3 regions of the Paenarthrobacter sp. R1 genome follow, and region 3 is predicted to be linked to each of the others. Evidence: riboswitches for the same ligand, from Rfam matches in the RefSeq annotation. Region 3 holds a riboswitch; each other region holds the start of a gene.
The links. A riboswitch is a leader RNA that binds a small molecule or an ion and turns the genes downstream of it on or off. The one in region 3 is predicted to bind fluoride.

Region 1 (4,530 bases), 2.3 Mb from region 3:
TTCGTCAAGAACGTCCGCGTGATCACGTTCAAGGACGTGAATGTGGAGGAACTTCCCCGCAACGAGGACCTGGCGCTGCCCAAGGATGGCGACCTGGGGGATCTCGGCAACTAGCTCCCGCTCCACTTTTCCTCCACATTCGTCCCGTGTGGATGGATTGTCCACATAGACGCATCATGAGCTGCCCTCAAAGGTCGCCAGCCGGAAGGCTTGGTGGCGGAGGTGGTGCTCATGCGAGCAAAGGACGTTCTTGGCCGCGAAGGCGAAAGCGTGGCCGCTGCATTTCTTGAAGGCCAGGGAATGCAGGTTGTCGATCGCAATTGGCGGTGCGGGGAAGGCGAAATAGACATCGTCGCCCTTGACGGCGACACCCTGGTCATCGCCGAGGTGAAGACCAGGCGAAACGTGGCCTTCGGCCATCCCTTTGAAGCAGTGGGACCGGAGAAGCTGGCCCGGCTTCATCGGCTGACATCCTCATGGTGCAGGGAACGCGGGGTGAACCCGTCGCGCCGCCGCGTGGACGTCGTGGGCGTTATCCACGACGGCGTGGGGTCACCGCACGTCGAACACCTCCGGGATGTGTGCTGATGGCCGTCGGGCGCAGCTACGGAGTAGCCCTCGTGGGGCTGAACGGCTACATCGTGGAAGTCGAGGCCGATATCGGCCAAACGCTCCCCGCCTTTGTGATCCTGGGTCTTCCGGACGCTGCGTTGAATGAGGCCAAGGAACGGATCCGGTCTGCTGCCAGGAACTCCGGGATTCCCTTGAGCAGGCGGAAGATCACCGCCAACCTGATCCCCGCATCGCTGCCGAAACGGGGTTCGGGGTTTGACCTTGCTATTGCCATGGCGGCATTCCAGGCTGCCGAGGACGTCAGGTCAACCAGCGGCACGGTGTTCATCGCCGAACTGGGCCTGGACGGCAGGCTGAGGCCCGTGAGGGGTATCCTGCCCGCCGTCATGGCTGCGGTGAATGCGGGCTACCCGGACATTGTGGTGGCCGAAGCAAACGCAGCAGAGGCCAGGTTGGTGCCGGGCGCGCACGTCCGCGGGTACACCACGCTCGCGCGGCTGGCCTACGATTTTGGCGCAGATCCCAAAGAGCTGGCTTTGGACTTTGACCCACCAGCGGAGGACGCGCCTGAGGGAGACGGCTGCACGGAAGCCCTGCCGCCCGACCTGAGCGACGTATCCGGCCAATCCGAAGCGCGGCAGGCATTGGAGGTCGCAGCGGCCGGTGGTCACCACATGCTGCTGACCGGACCTCCGGGTCCATGCACTTAACCATAGATATGATAATTCGCTCGTATACGAGGCATTCCTGGCGCCGGCACTGCCGCCGGAGACGTCCGGAAACCGAGTGATCAGCGGCCGTCCCCCTCGGAGTCTGGGTGCTCATTAGTTGTCTTGGGACCGCCTGCCATGCAGCGCGCAGCAATCTGAAGCCCCGACAAACTTGGGGAATCGTCCCCACCTCGGGCCTGACAGAGCTAGCCTTGATACAGGTGATGGATCCCACCCTGGCGGGTTGAATGCCTGTCCGGACCGCCGATTGGCTGATGGTTCCTGTCCGGCTGCAAGGGCAGGAGGCTGTTATGACAGGAAATCAAGGTCGGCTCGGCTTCTTCGAAACGCCGCAGCGTGACAGGCTCACCGGGGTGTTGGTGCCCCCGGGTCCGTTGGAACTCTCGGTTGAGGAAGTGCGCCAGCTGTGGTCTTTCGTTCATGGGGACATCATGGACGGGAGTTTGCGCCGGTTGCTGCGCGCCTCGTTGGGCTTGTGCCCGCGTCATGCGTGGGCCTACGCGGTGGTGGAAGTGGAGTTGTGGCAGGCAGGTGCCGGTGCGCGGGGAGGGCACCAGCCTTTTGATGTCACGATCCTTTATGAGGATCTGCTGGAACATGTCGCGGATGGGTTGGACCGGAAGAGCGGGCTGTTGCACCGGCATCCGGAGGAGGTGCTTGTGCCGGTCGGACCCTGTCGGATCTGCCAGGATCTGGCGTCCCCGGATCTTCCGGGGCTGCGCATGGGCTATGCAAATTCGAACACCGAAGCCCTGACCGTTGAGGCGAACGCCCTGGTCCACACCACCACGTGGTGTCTTGAGACTGTGGGTCTCTGGCGGGACAGGGTCTGCCCGGATTGTGATCCCGGCGCACCGGAAGGGGCAGGGGATCCGGTGTTGTTGTGCCGCTTCCACCTGGCTGGGAGAGGCCCGTTGCCGGAGCAATTGAGGCACGCGGTAGCGGGCCGGCTGCGGGAAATCCGGGGTCGGATGCGGCACCTGACCGAATCCATGACGGATTACGGGAGCCCGGCGGGTGCGGTGGAAAACACGTCATGGATCGAGGCTCTTGGCTTCTTCGCCGGCTGGGGTCTGCCCTTGTATCTGGCGACCGACCCGCGGGAGGCGTGGCCCGCGCCGGGCAGCCAAGGCACTGAACAGGGCGGATGACCGCGTCACATTCTGGCGCGCGTAGCCAATGTGCCGGTAGTCTCTGTTCACGGTGATGGATCCCGCCGGAATACGTTGCACCTAAGGGTGCGGGTGTTCGAACCGCCGCATGGCTGATGGTTCCTGCCTTTGCTATACGAAGGTAGGTGACCCATGCCCGCAGCCGGCAACCTGGTCCTGCTCCGCCACGGCCAGAGCGTCCTGAACGCACAGGACCGGTTCACCGGGTTGCTTGACACGCCCCTGAGCGCCGCCGGCAAAGCCGAAGCAGCCCGCGCAGGAACGTCGCTGGCGTCTGCGCCTTTCAGTCCGGCCGTCATCTATACCTCCACGCTTAGGCGCACCGTGGATACGGCCCGCCTTGTCCTGACCGCGCTGGAGAACCCTGCCGTGCCGGTGGTTCCGGTGTGGGAGTTGAACGAGCGCAGCTATGGGGCGCTGACCGGCCGGGCGAGGAGCGAGTTGTTGTGTGAACTCGGGCCGGAAGTTTTCCACTTTTGGCGGCGCTCCTACTACGGGGCGCCGCCGCCCATGTCCGGGACCCAGCTGAACCGGATCCGCCGCAGCAGCGCTTTTGAGGGCCTGCCTCCGGAGGCGTTGCAGGCCACTGAATCCCTGTGCGGAGTGGTCAAACGGGTCAGGGCCTTTTGGTATCGGCGACTTCGTCCCCGTCTGGAGGCCGGGGCGGATGTGCTGGTCGTCGGTCACGGGAACTCCCTGCGGGCCTTGTGCTGCGTGGTGGACCGGCTCACCGAGGGCGAGGTCGAGGCGCTGAATATCCCCACCGGGCACCCGCTGCTGTACCGGTTCACCCCTGGAATGGTGCCCGTGGTGCGGGGCGGCGAGTATCTGGATCCGCTGGCGGCGCGGACCGCCGCCGCCCTGGTCGACGCCGCCGGCGGGACCTGACACCGAGGACGAGGAAATGGAGCACAGCATTATGAATGACCTTCAGATCACCGGGGTACGCGCCCTGCAGATCCTGGATTCCCGCGGTTACCCGACCGTTAAGGTCTGGCTCACCGCGAATGACGGGACCATTTCGGTTGCATCCGCCCCGTCCGGGGCCTCCACGGGTGCGCACGAGGCGGTGGAGCTGCGCGACGGCGGAGCGGAGTATTCGGGCCGGGGCGTGGAAAAAGCTGTGGATAATATTCGGGGTGAAATAGCCGACCTTTTGACCTCCCGTTCCTGGGGCACCCTGGCGGATCTGGACCAGGCCCTCGTCTCCCTGGACGGCACCCCCGGCCGGTCCAGGCTGGGGGCCAACGCGATCGTTGCCGTGTCGATGGCTGCAGCCCGGGCCTTCGCCGCGGCCGCTGGCGCCCCTTTGCATGTCTGGATTGGGCAGCGGCTCGGGCGGGGTGGCCGGTTGCCGGTGCCGCACTTCAATGTCCTCAACGGCGGCCAGCACGCGGCGAACCCGCTGGAGTTCCAGGAATTCATGATCGCACCCGCCGGGGCGCCGTCCTTCGCCGACGGCCTGCGCTGGGGTTCGGATGTCTACCACGCCCTCGCGAAGCGGCTGAAGCAGCAGGGACTGGCGACCGGTCTGGGTGACGAAGGCGGCTATGCCCCGGCCATTGCCCGGCCCGAGGAAGCGCTGGATCTGATCGTGGCCGCGATCGAGGACGCCGGATACACCCCGGGCCGGCACGGCATCGCGATCGCCCTGGACCCGGCCGCGAACTCCTTCTACACCGAGGGAACCTATACCGTCGCAGGCCGCGCCCACAGCACTGACCAGATGATCCACTACTACGAGAAACTCATCGCTGATTACCCGATCTGGAGCCTGGAGGACCCTCTGGCTGAAGAAGACACCGACGGGTGGCCCGCGCTCACCGCAGCCCTTGGGAATCGGGTGCAGGTGGTTGGTGATGACCTGTTCGTCACCTCAGCGGACCGTGTCCGGGACGGAATCAATACCGCTTCCGCGACCGCGGTGCTGATCAAACCCAATCAGGCCGGCACCGTGAGCGAAACCTTCGACACCCTCACCGCCGCGGCCGAGGGCGGCTTCGGTGCCATGGTCTCGCACCGGTCCGGGGAAACCGACGATACCTTTGTGGCTG
Region 2 (4,530 bases), 2.3 Mb from region 3:
GATATGCACGCCTCCCACCTCTGGGACGCCTCTACCATCGCCGCGCTGGACGCGATCACCGAGAAGTACCACCACCACGGCAAAGACGTGAAGATCGTCGGGCTCAACGACGCCAGCGTCCTGATGCGCGAACGCCTCGGAGGCAAACTCGGCGCAGGCCACTGACAGGTTCGCTCAGGAACCCACGACCAAGGCACCTTCCGGGAAACCGGGAGGTGCTTTGTCGTCAGGGTCGTGGCAACGGCGGAGTGGCTGCCGGGCCGGTCCGTCCCGGCTGTCACATTCCTTGCAGCTTCGCTGAACGATCGTCCGCGGGATGGCACTCATGGAAATGGTCAGGAGGAATTCCGGGGTTCGTAGGCGTCGGGGATGCCGTCGTGGTCTGAATCGATCATCTCCGCTTCGTGGGCCTGCCGGCACTGCCGGTTTCTGGTCCGCAACACGGCAACGGCCAGCAGAGCGGCCAGCACGGACGCTGCGAGGATACCCACCTTCGCGTGGTCATCGTGCAGGCTTCCGTGGCCGAAACTCAGTTCGGCCACGAGCAGCGAGACGGTGAATCCGACGCCGGCCAGCAGCGATACCCCGAACACGTCGATCCATTTGAAGGTGCTGTCCAGCCGGGCTCTGGTGAACTTGGTGAGGAGCGGGAAACACACGTTGCGGTCCTATCAGCAGAGTCGGAACGGGTTTGGTTTACCAGCGGATCTTGCCGACCATCCGGAGCAGGTCCAGCCCGAGCACACGGTCCAATCGTGTAAAGGTTGCGAACTTACTGCCCGAGGCCTGGCTTTGGTCCGTTTCGAGCCGGTGAAGCAGCGTCAGCACCGAGGCCGTGTCCAGGGCGGTGGTGAGAGCACCGTCGGCTGCGGCGAGAACGTCGGGGACGGCATGAGCGACCGGCATGTCCTTCCAGTTGGCGACCTTGAACCGCCACCGTTGCAGGGTTTCCTCCGCGCGGTGCAGCCTGGCCCGTGACAGGACGGCCGGGCCGGCGTAGGGGAACCGGAGAAGGCAGAGGCGCAGCGCGAGCGGGTCATGGTTGCCGAGCAGGCCTGATGTCAGAGGTGGGACATCGGCGGGAACAGGAGCCTGCACCGGCCCGATCTCCAGAACCTTCCCTGCTCCCGGAACAGCGCTGATCGCACCTGCCGGGGTTGCAGTCTTGAAAGCGGCAGCAGCCGGGCCGCCGAAAAACGCCAGCACCTCTGACTCGGAGCGGCCGCGCAGGGAAGGCTCCTGGATGCGGAATGTCTTGGTCCAGGAAGCTTGGCTCGTTGGCGTTCCCTTCCCGTCGTCCAGGACGGCCAGCACGACGGGCACACCGTGCAGCTCCTCGGCCAGGCGTCGAAGCACATCGGCGACCAGCAGCACCCTCAGGGCCTGCATCGGGCTCTGCCCCAAACCGCGCACGTCGACGTTGACGTGCAACGGAACCTCCACGGTTTCCAAGCAAGGCAGTGCTTGGCTTGAGAGCTGGGCTCCTTCCCTCATCGAAGCGGCAGTTTCCGGAGAGGGCATGGTAATCAGCGCTCTTCATTCAGGACGCGGATGAGGACATCTTCGGCGCCGTTGTATCGCACGGTCGCGACCCACAGCTGATACGGCTCATCGCCGTCCTTGACCCGTGGGAGAACCTTTGGTTTTTTCAAGGGCGCCGCCCAGCCGGGGATGTCCTCGTCGCGGAGGGCCTCCAAGGCGCGGCGGACCGTCCGGCGCGGGAGTTCTGCCAGGCAGGCCCAAAAGAGGGCGTCCAGGCCATTGCCTTCCCCGAACGGGGGAAGCCAGAACGCGCGGCCGAACCGAGTCAGGTCCACCGCGGAGACCGGGGATTCAAACGACGAAGTCATCTCAGCGCCTGCCCTGGCCACTCACTCCGGGCAACCGGTCGAGCGCAGGTAAGCCCGGTATACCTCATCGACGAGGTGGTCCGCCTCGACCGCGGAGCTGCAGCCCACCACCTGATGGGCATGACCGGGCAGCATCCGGTCCAGCACCGATGCCCAGGCATCCGGATCCGCGTGCCAGTGCGGCAGATCCTTCCTGTCGGTCAGGGCGGAAAAGCACTGTTCTTCAGCCACGCACAGAATCTCGTCCCCGGGCTCATCGCCTCCCAGATGCAGTACCGCGACAGGCCGGGCCGTGACGTCGACCCCGGGAAGGGCCGGCTCGCGCATCAGGACCAGCGCCTCTGCTTCCCGGCCGTCGGGAGTCAGTGTCTTCTCTACCCGACCCCACCCCACAGGCCACCCGGTGCGCAGATCGGTCCGTCCGCCGTTGACCCCGGCGGGGCCGGTGTCCTCATGCATGGTTGAGCCGACCGTTGATGACACATGGACCACAAGCTTGGACAATGCCTCCACCTCCCGCAATCATCGAGCATTGATCACGTAGAGGCCATCAGCATCACCTTGATGCAGTTCGCGGCGAGCCCCATCACCACCTCAATTCTCGCTCAACACGCCCAGATGCGACAGGTCTTTTGTCCTACCCAATACAGTGCTCCGCGTCAGTGGATGCCTTCCTGAGTAAGACACCCTGGCCTGGATTTGTCTTATCGTCGCGGCCTCCATCGACAGCACTGTGCGAGGGTTGATGAAACCGACAATAGGAGGGATCCGTGGCCACTGCGTTGCTGTTGTCCTTCGCGGTCCTGTTGCTCATCGGGGTGCTGATCTCCGAACGGGCCCACAGGACCGTGCTGTCCACCGCCGTGCTCTTCCTCGTCGGCGGGTTCCTCCTGGGGCCCGGAGCCTTCGGATTCATTACGGTCACGTCCGGTGATCCGATCGTGAGCGGACTCGCCGAGTTGGCGCTGTTCTCGGTCCTCTTCACCGACGGGATGCGCGTCGGGTTCCGGGACCTGCGAACTGCGTGGCGGCTCCCCGGCCGGGCCTTGCTGCTCGGCCTGCCACTGACCCTGGCCCTGACCGCGGTGTTCGCCCACTACCTCGTCGGGCTGCCCTGGCTGGAGTCCTTCCTCCTCGGCGCCATCCTCGCCCCCACGGACCCGGTTTTCGCCGCCGCCATCGTGGGCAGGGAAGAAGTCCCCGCCCGGCTCAGGCACCTGCTGAACGTCGAATCCGGCGTCAACGACGGGCTGGCGCTGCCCATCGTGCTGATCCTGCTCGCCGCCGCCGGTGGCAGCAACGCACACGGAGAGGAACTCCTGCTCGAGATCGTCCTCGGCATCGCCGTCGGCGTCATCGTCCCGGTCATCGTGCTCGGACTCGAACGGCTGCCCTTCCTCCAGGCCATCCGGTCAATGCAGCCCCTCCTGGCAGTCTCCATCGGACTCCTCGTCCTGGCGATCTGCCAGGCAACCCACGCCAACCTTTTCCTGGGCGCCTTCGCCGCGGGCATCACCGTCGCCACGCTCGGCAAGGGACTGAGACACGACTTCGAACAGTTCGGCGAACTCGTCACCGAGCTGCTCAAACTGGCCGCCATTATGGTCTTCGGCGCCCTCATCACCCCGGCCTTCCTGTTCGGCGACATACCCTTCGCCGGGTGGATCTTCGCCCTGCTCGCCCTCCTCATCGCCAGGCCCCTTGCACTGCTGGTGTCCTTCATCGGCGCCAAACTCAGTCTCGGCGAACAAGTCACCGCGATGTGGTTCGGGCCGAAGGGCTTCGCCTCGGTCGTCTACGGCCTGATCATCCTCGAATCAGGCATCGCACTGGCTGACCAGATCTACCACCTCGTCGCCCTCGTCATCGTCCTGTCCATCCTCTCCCACTCCTCCACTGACGTGGTCATCGCCCGCAGGTTTGCACGCAGCCAGGAGGGCACGGCCGCAGGCACGAAAAACCCGTAGTCGAGCGGCAGGAGTTTCTTGCTCCCCATCTGGCGCCTGGTCTCCATCGCGATCACAGCACCGGCCAGAACTTTTACCTGCCGGGCGATGAGATCAAACCCCACCTTGCCCTCCCACGATTTCCGGTTAAAGAAGTCCGGCCGCATACCCCTCCGGCGTTCAGGTTCACAGCAGGCCGGCCATGGCGAAGCCTGCAGCTGCTGCGCCGACCGCCGCGACAGCGGTACCGATGCTGTTGGCCAGGGCCAGGCCGGTGCGGCCGGACTGGATGAGCCGGACGGTTTCGAAACTGGCGGTGCTGAACGTGGTGTAGCCGCCCAGGAACCCGGTCCCGGCAATGGCCTGCAGCTCCACGGGTGCGGCATGGAAGATAACCGCCCCCGCGACCAGGCCCAGGAGGAAGGACCCGGTGATGTTGATGGCGATGGTCCCGACCGGCAGGGCGCTGCGGAGTTTGGAACGGACCAGCCCGTCCACGACGAAGCGGGTCCCGGCACCGAGCCCGCCGGCCAGACCAAGCAGGATGATGGTCAGTGGATTCACCGGCCGCCCTCCTGCCGGGTGGTTGCCCGGGTGTGGTGGCCTGCGGCCAACCAGATTCCTGCCACTGTCGCCGCGGCTCCGACGATCAGGGTCGTGGCGAGGTAGAGCAGGCCGTCGGTGATCCTGCCGGCGTCCAGGAGGGTGTTCGTTTCCAGGGCCAGGGTGCTGTA
Region 3 (4,530 bases):
GAGTCCTTTTCCGGCTGGACCAAGACGTTTAGCGATCCCCGGCTCTGCGCAGCCATCGTGGACCGGCTCACCTTCAAGGGCACGATCATTGAAACAGGCACAGACTCCTACCGCCTCGCCCACAGCCTGGGACAGACAGGGCATCAAGGATAGCCATATCTGGGAGTGTCGAAGGGCTTCGGGGTATCCCTGAAGGAGCAAACACCGGGCTGTCTGGTTGTCTCACGGATGCACTACAACGGCTACCTCGGGTCCGGACTCGTCAGGTTGCTGGCGAGCCTAAAGGCCGCTCATGCTGGGGCCGAGGAAGTCCCGGTGAGGCGTCGGATCAGTGTGAGTCCGGTGGGTGTGCCGGGCCAGTGCTGTTCCAAGGGGGCGTGGCCGGCTTTACGGATGACCGAGCGCAGGACCAATGCGACGATAATGGCGTCGTCGGCATAGCCGATCACTGGGAGGAAGTCCGGGACCAGATCGATGGGTGAGGCGAGGTAGAGCAGCAACAGGACCAGCCGGATCCGGATTCCGCGGGGCAGTGCCCGGTCCGCGGTCAGCCTGCGCAGCAGTACCAGCAGGTCGGGCAGGAGCCGGAGTGCGTCCTTCATGCCGACAGTTTCGGGGTGCTGACGGGCGTAGAGGGCCAGAAGGACCAACAGCACGGCATAGATCAGGACGATCCCGCCAACGATGGCGATCGCCACATCCCACCAATTCATTCAATGACCCTCTTCGCTTGTCGTGCCAGCGACCCCATGACATGCCGGGCTTGCAGCGCAGCAGAGAGGATTACTGGTGTGAATTCCAAGCACGTCCATAAGCCCACGGATTAAGTATCCAGCTTAATCTCCAGAGGATCCTGCAGATTCCCGGATCCGCTGCTTCGTCCTTAAGAACCGTGTACGACTGGTCCTTCAGCGATGTGGACCAGCCAACCCGTGATGGAAGCTGGCCCAGCCTCCCGGTAGGGGGTTAGCCTTGGTGTAACGGTGATGGATCCCACCGTGACCGGCTGGTTTGCCGGCCTGGACCGCCGATGTGGCTGATGGTTCCTGCCCCGGATTGTGAAGGGCAGGATGATCGCGATGGCTGGTAAGAGAAGCGGGCCCGGTGCCCCGGAAGTGCCCGCGAGGGACAGGCTTTCTGGGGGTCTGGTGCCGGTCGGTCCGTTGGAGCTGGCCCCGGAGGAAGTGCGCCAGCTCTGGTCGTTCATTCACGGTGACATTATGGACGGGAGCATGCGCCGGTTGCTGCGCGCTTCCTTGGGGCTGTGTCCGCGTCACACGTGGGCGTACGCGGTCGTGGAGATCGAATTGTGGCAGGCGGGCGCCGGAGTCCGGGGAGGACACCAGCCCTTCGATGTCACGGTCCTTTATGAGGACCTGCTGGGCCACGTTGCTGACGGGCTGGACCGGAAAACCTCCCTGTTGCGCCGGCACCCGGACAACGTCCTCGTCCCGGTGGGGCCCTGCCGGATCTGTGAAGACATGGCCTCTGCGGATCTGCCCGGGGTGCGGATGGGCTACGCGAACTCCAACACCGAAGCGCTGACCGTGGAAGCAAACGGACTCGCACACACCACTGCCTGGTGCCGGGAAACACTCCCACTGTGGCGGGACCGGGCATGTCCGGACTGCTGGCCCGGAATTATGGAGCAATCCGGGGATCCGGTGCTGTTGTGCCGTTTCCATTTGGCGGCACGCCGTCCCGTGCCCGGGCAGGTGCGGCGCGATGTGGCGTCGCGGCTCCGGGACGTCAGGGCCCGGGTGCGGCGGCTGACCGAGTCGATGACCGACTACGGGGCCCCGGCCGGAAGTGAGGAGAACGTCTCCTGGATCGAGGCCATTGGCTTTTTCGCCGGCTGGGGGCTGCCCTTGTACCTGACCGCGGGAGCCACGGACACCGGACCCGAACCGGACAGCACCGGTGCTGGGCAGAGAAACTGACTGCGTCACATGGTGGCGGCCGCGGCCGCTGTGCCTGTAGTCTCTGTTCACGGTGATGGATCCCGCCGGAACAGCCCGCACCTGAGGTGTGGGGAGTTCGAACCGCCTCCTGGCTAATGGTTCCTACCTTTGCTGATACGAAGGTAGGTGACTCATGCCCGGACCCGGAACACTGGTCCTGCTCCGCCACGGCCAGAGCGTCTTGAACGCCCAGGACCGGTTCGCCGGCCTGCTCGACCCGCCCCTGAACCCAACAGGGAACGACGAAGCCGCGGAAGCCGGGGCACTGTTGTCCTCGGCATCCTTTGCCCCCGACACCGTCTACACCTCAACCCTGTCCCGCACCCGGGACACCGCCCGCATCGTCCTGGACGTGCTGGGCTGCCAAGGTGTGCCGCCCAGGGCTGCCTGGGAGTTGAACGAGCGCAGTTACGGCTCCTTGACCGGCCGGGCCAGGGGTGAAGTGCTCAGCGAACTCGGCCCGGAGGTCTTCCATTTCTGGCGCCGCTCCTACTACGGCGCACCGCCGCCCATGCCGCGCGCAGAGCTCCTGGCCATACGGCGCAGCCGGTCGTTCTTGGGGCTCCCTCCGGAAGCGGTCCAGGCCACCGAGTCCCTGTGCGGGGTGGTCAAACGGGTCCGGATCTTCTGGCATCAGCAGCTTCGCCCGAGGATCCGCACCGGGGAGGATGTGCTCGTGATCGGGCACGGCAACTCACTGCGGGCACTGTGTCTGGTCGTGGACGGCCTCTCGCACGCCGAGGTTGAGGCGTTGAACATTCCCACCGGGCACCCGCTGGTGTATCGCTTCGGCCCCGGGCTGGTCCCGCTGGTGCGGGGTGGGGAATATATGAATCCGGCGGCGGCGCGGACCGCTGCCGCGCTGGTCGCCGCTACCGGCGGGACCTGAGGGAAGGAACGGAGAAGCTCATGTATGAACTGCAAATCACCGGGGTGCGCGCCCTGCAGATCCTCGACTCCCGGGGCTATCCCACGGTGAAGGTCTGGCTCACGGGACCGGACGGCACCGTGACGGTCGCTTCCGCCCCGTCGGGGGCGTCCACCGGGGCGCATGAGGCGGTCGAACTGCGCGACGGCGGCCAGGAGTACTCCGGCCGCGGCGTGCAGAACGCGGTCGCCCACATCAAGGGTGAGATCAGCGGGCTGCTCACCTCCGGCACCTGGCAGAGCCTTGCGGACCTGGACCAGGCCCTGGCCGGGCTGGACGGGACCGCAGGTAAGTCACGGCTGGGAGCCAACGCGATTGTCGCCGTGTCCATGGCCGCTGCCCGCGCCTTCGCCACCGCGGCCGGGCTGCCCCTGCACGTCTGGATCGCCCAGACCATGGCCAGGGCCGGCCGGTTGCCAGTGCCGCACTTCAATGTCCTCAACGGCGGACAGCACGCCGCGAACCCGCTGGAATTCCAGGAATTCATGATCGCCCCCGCAGGGGCACCCTCCTTCGCCGAGGGGCTCCGGTGGGGGTCGGAGGTCTACCACGCCCTGGCCAGGCGGCTGCGCCGTCAGGGCCTTGGGACCGGGTTGGGAGATGAAGGCGGGTACGCCCCGGACATCGCCCGTCCCGAGGAAGCTCTGGATCTGATCGTTGCCGCCATCAAGGACGCCGGCTACACCCCGGGCCGGGACGGTGTGGCGATCGCATTGGACCCGGCCGCGAACTCTTTCTACACGGACGGGACCTACACGGTCGCCGGCAAGGCTCACACCACGGAGCAGATGATCTCCTACTACGACAAACTCATCACCGACTACCCGATCTGGAGCCTGGAGGACCCCCTGGCCGAGGACGACACCAGCGGGTGGCCTGCCCTGACCGCTGAACTCGGAAACAAGGTCCAGATCGTCGGGGACGATCTCTTTGTCACCTCCGCGGACCGGGTCCGGGACGGCATCCGGTCCGCGTCCGCGACAGCGGTACTGATCAAACCGAACCAGGCCGGGACCGTCAGCGAAACGTTGGATACACTCCGGGCCGCCTTCGAGGGAGGCTTCGAGGCGATGGTCTCGCACCGGTCCGGGGAAACCGATGACACCTTCGTGGCCGATCTGGCCGTCGGCTCAGGCTGCGGACAGCTCAAATCCGGGGCACCGGCCCGCGGGGAACGTCTGGCCAAGTACAACCGGCTCCTGGAAATCACCGACGAGGAACCCTCACTGCCCTACGGCCCCCCGGAACACACGTCCATACCACCGACCGCGCATGACAGGAGCACTCATGAATGAGCCAGCACAAGACCCCGGGCCCGCCGCCGGCCCGGCACCATATCGTCCGGACCGGATCGGCGGCCCGGTACTGATGGGCGTCGTGCCCGGCCAGCCCCTGGCCGTGGCACACCGTGCCGCGGACCTGGCCCACAGCCTGAACGTGGAGCTGATCTGCGCGTACGTCGATGTCACCACCTACCTCGTCAAGGAACCCGACGGCCGGGTCGACGCCTTCCCGATTGATCCGGACGGCATCGATGATGACATCGAAGAGATCAGCGCCGGCATCGCAGAACGCCTGCGCCAAGCCCTGGACGGCAGCGGCGTGCCGTGGTCCTTCCAGACCCTCTCCGGGGACCCGGCC

Region 1: another riboswitch for fluoride. It lies ahead of QN084_RS01370 (hypothetical protein); the one in region 3 lies ahead of QN084_RS12725 (2,3-bisphosphoglycerate-dependent phosphoglycerate mutase).
Region 2: another riboswitch for fluoride. It lies ahead of QN084_RS01335 (inorganic diphosphatase); the one in region 3 lies ahead of QN084_RS12725 (2,3-bisphosphoglycerate-dependent phosphoglycerate mutase).

What each region holds. Positions count from the first base shown of each region.
Region 1 covers NZ_CP127115.1:274,880-279,409, reverse strand. Annotated here, with positions in the region: gene QN084_RS01385 (DUF2469 domain-containing protein) at 1-114, shown strand, start outside; gene QN084_RS01380 (YraN family protein) at 223-588, shown strand; partial or broken gene QN084_RS01375 (magnesium chelatase domain-containing protein) at 588-1,271, shown strand; fluoride riboswitch at 1,495-1,575, shown strand; gene QN084_RS01370 (hypothetical protein) at 1,595-2,455, shown strand; fluoride riboswitch at 2,498-2,588, shown strand; gene QN084_RS01365 (2,3-bisphosphoglycerate-dependent phosphoglycerate mutase) at 2,609-3,364, shown strand; gene eno (phosphopyruvate hydratase) at 3,396-4,530, shown strand, end outside.
Region 2 covers NZ_CP127115.1:269,207-273,736, forward strand. Annotated here, with positions in the region: gene QN084_RS01315 (SulP family inorganic anion transporter) at 1-165, shown strand, start outside; partial or broken gene QN084_RS01320 (Na+/H+ antiporter NhaA) at 336-647, opposite strand; gene QN084_RS01325 (cysteine--tRNA ligase) at 697-1,452, opposite strand; gene QN084_RS01330 (hypothetical protein) at 1,527-1,850, opposite strand; gene QN084_RS01335 (inorganic diphosphatase) at 1,872-2,354, opposite strand; fluoride riboswitch at 2,385-2,450, opposite strand; gene QN084_RS01340 (cation:proton antiporter) at 2,621-3,817, shown strand; gene QN084_RS01345 (fluoride efflux transporter FluC) at 3,983-4,351, opposite strand; gene QN084_RS01350 (fluoride efflux transporter FluC) at 4,357-4,530, opposite strand, start outside.
Region 3 covers NZ_CP127115.1:2,615,276-2,619,805, forward strand. Annotated here, with positions in the region: gene istB (IS21-like element helper ATPase IstB) at 1-153, shown strand, start outside; gene QN084_RS12715 (YkvA family protein) at 291-713, opposite strand; fluoride riboswitch at 974-1,056, shown strand; gene QN084_RS12720 (hypothetical protein) at 1,080-1,940, shown strand; fluoride riboswitch at 1,983-2,073, shown strand; gene QN084_RS12725 (2,3-bisphosphoglycerate-dependent phosphoglycerate mutase) at 2,095-2,850, shown strand; gene eno (phosphopyruvate hydratase) at 2,871-4,184, shown strand; gene QN084_RS12735 (universal stress protein) at 4,177-4,530, shown strand, end outside.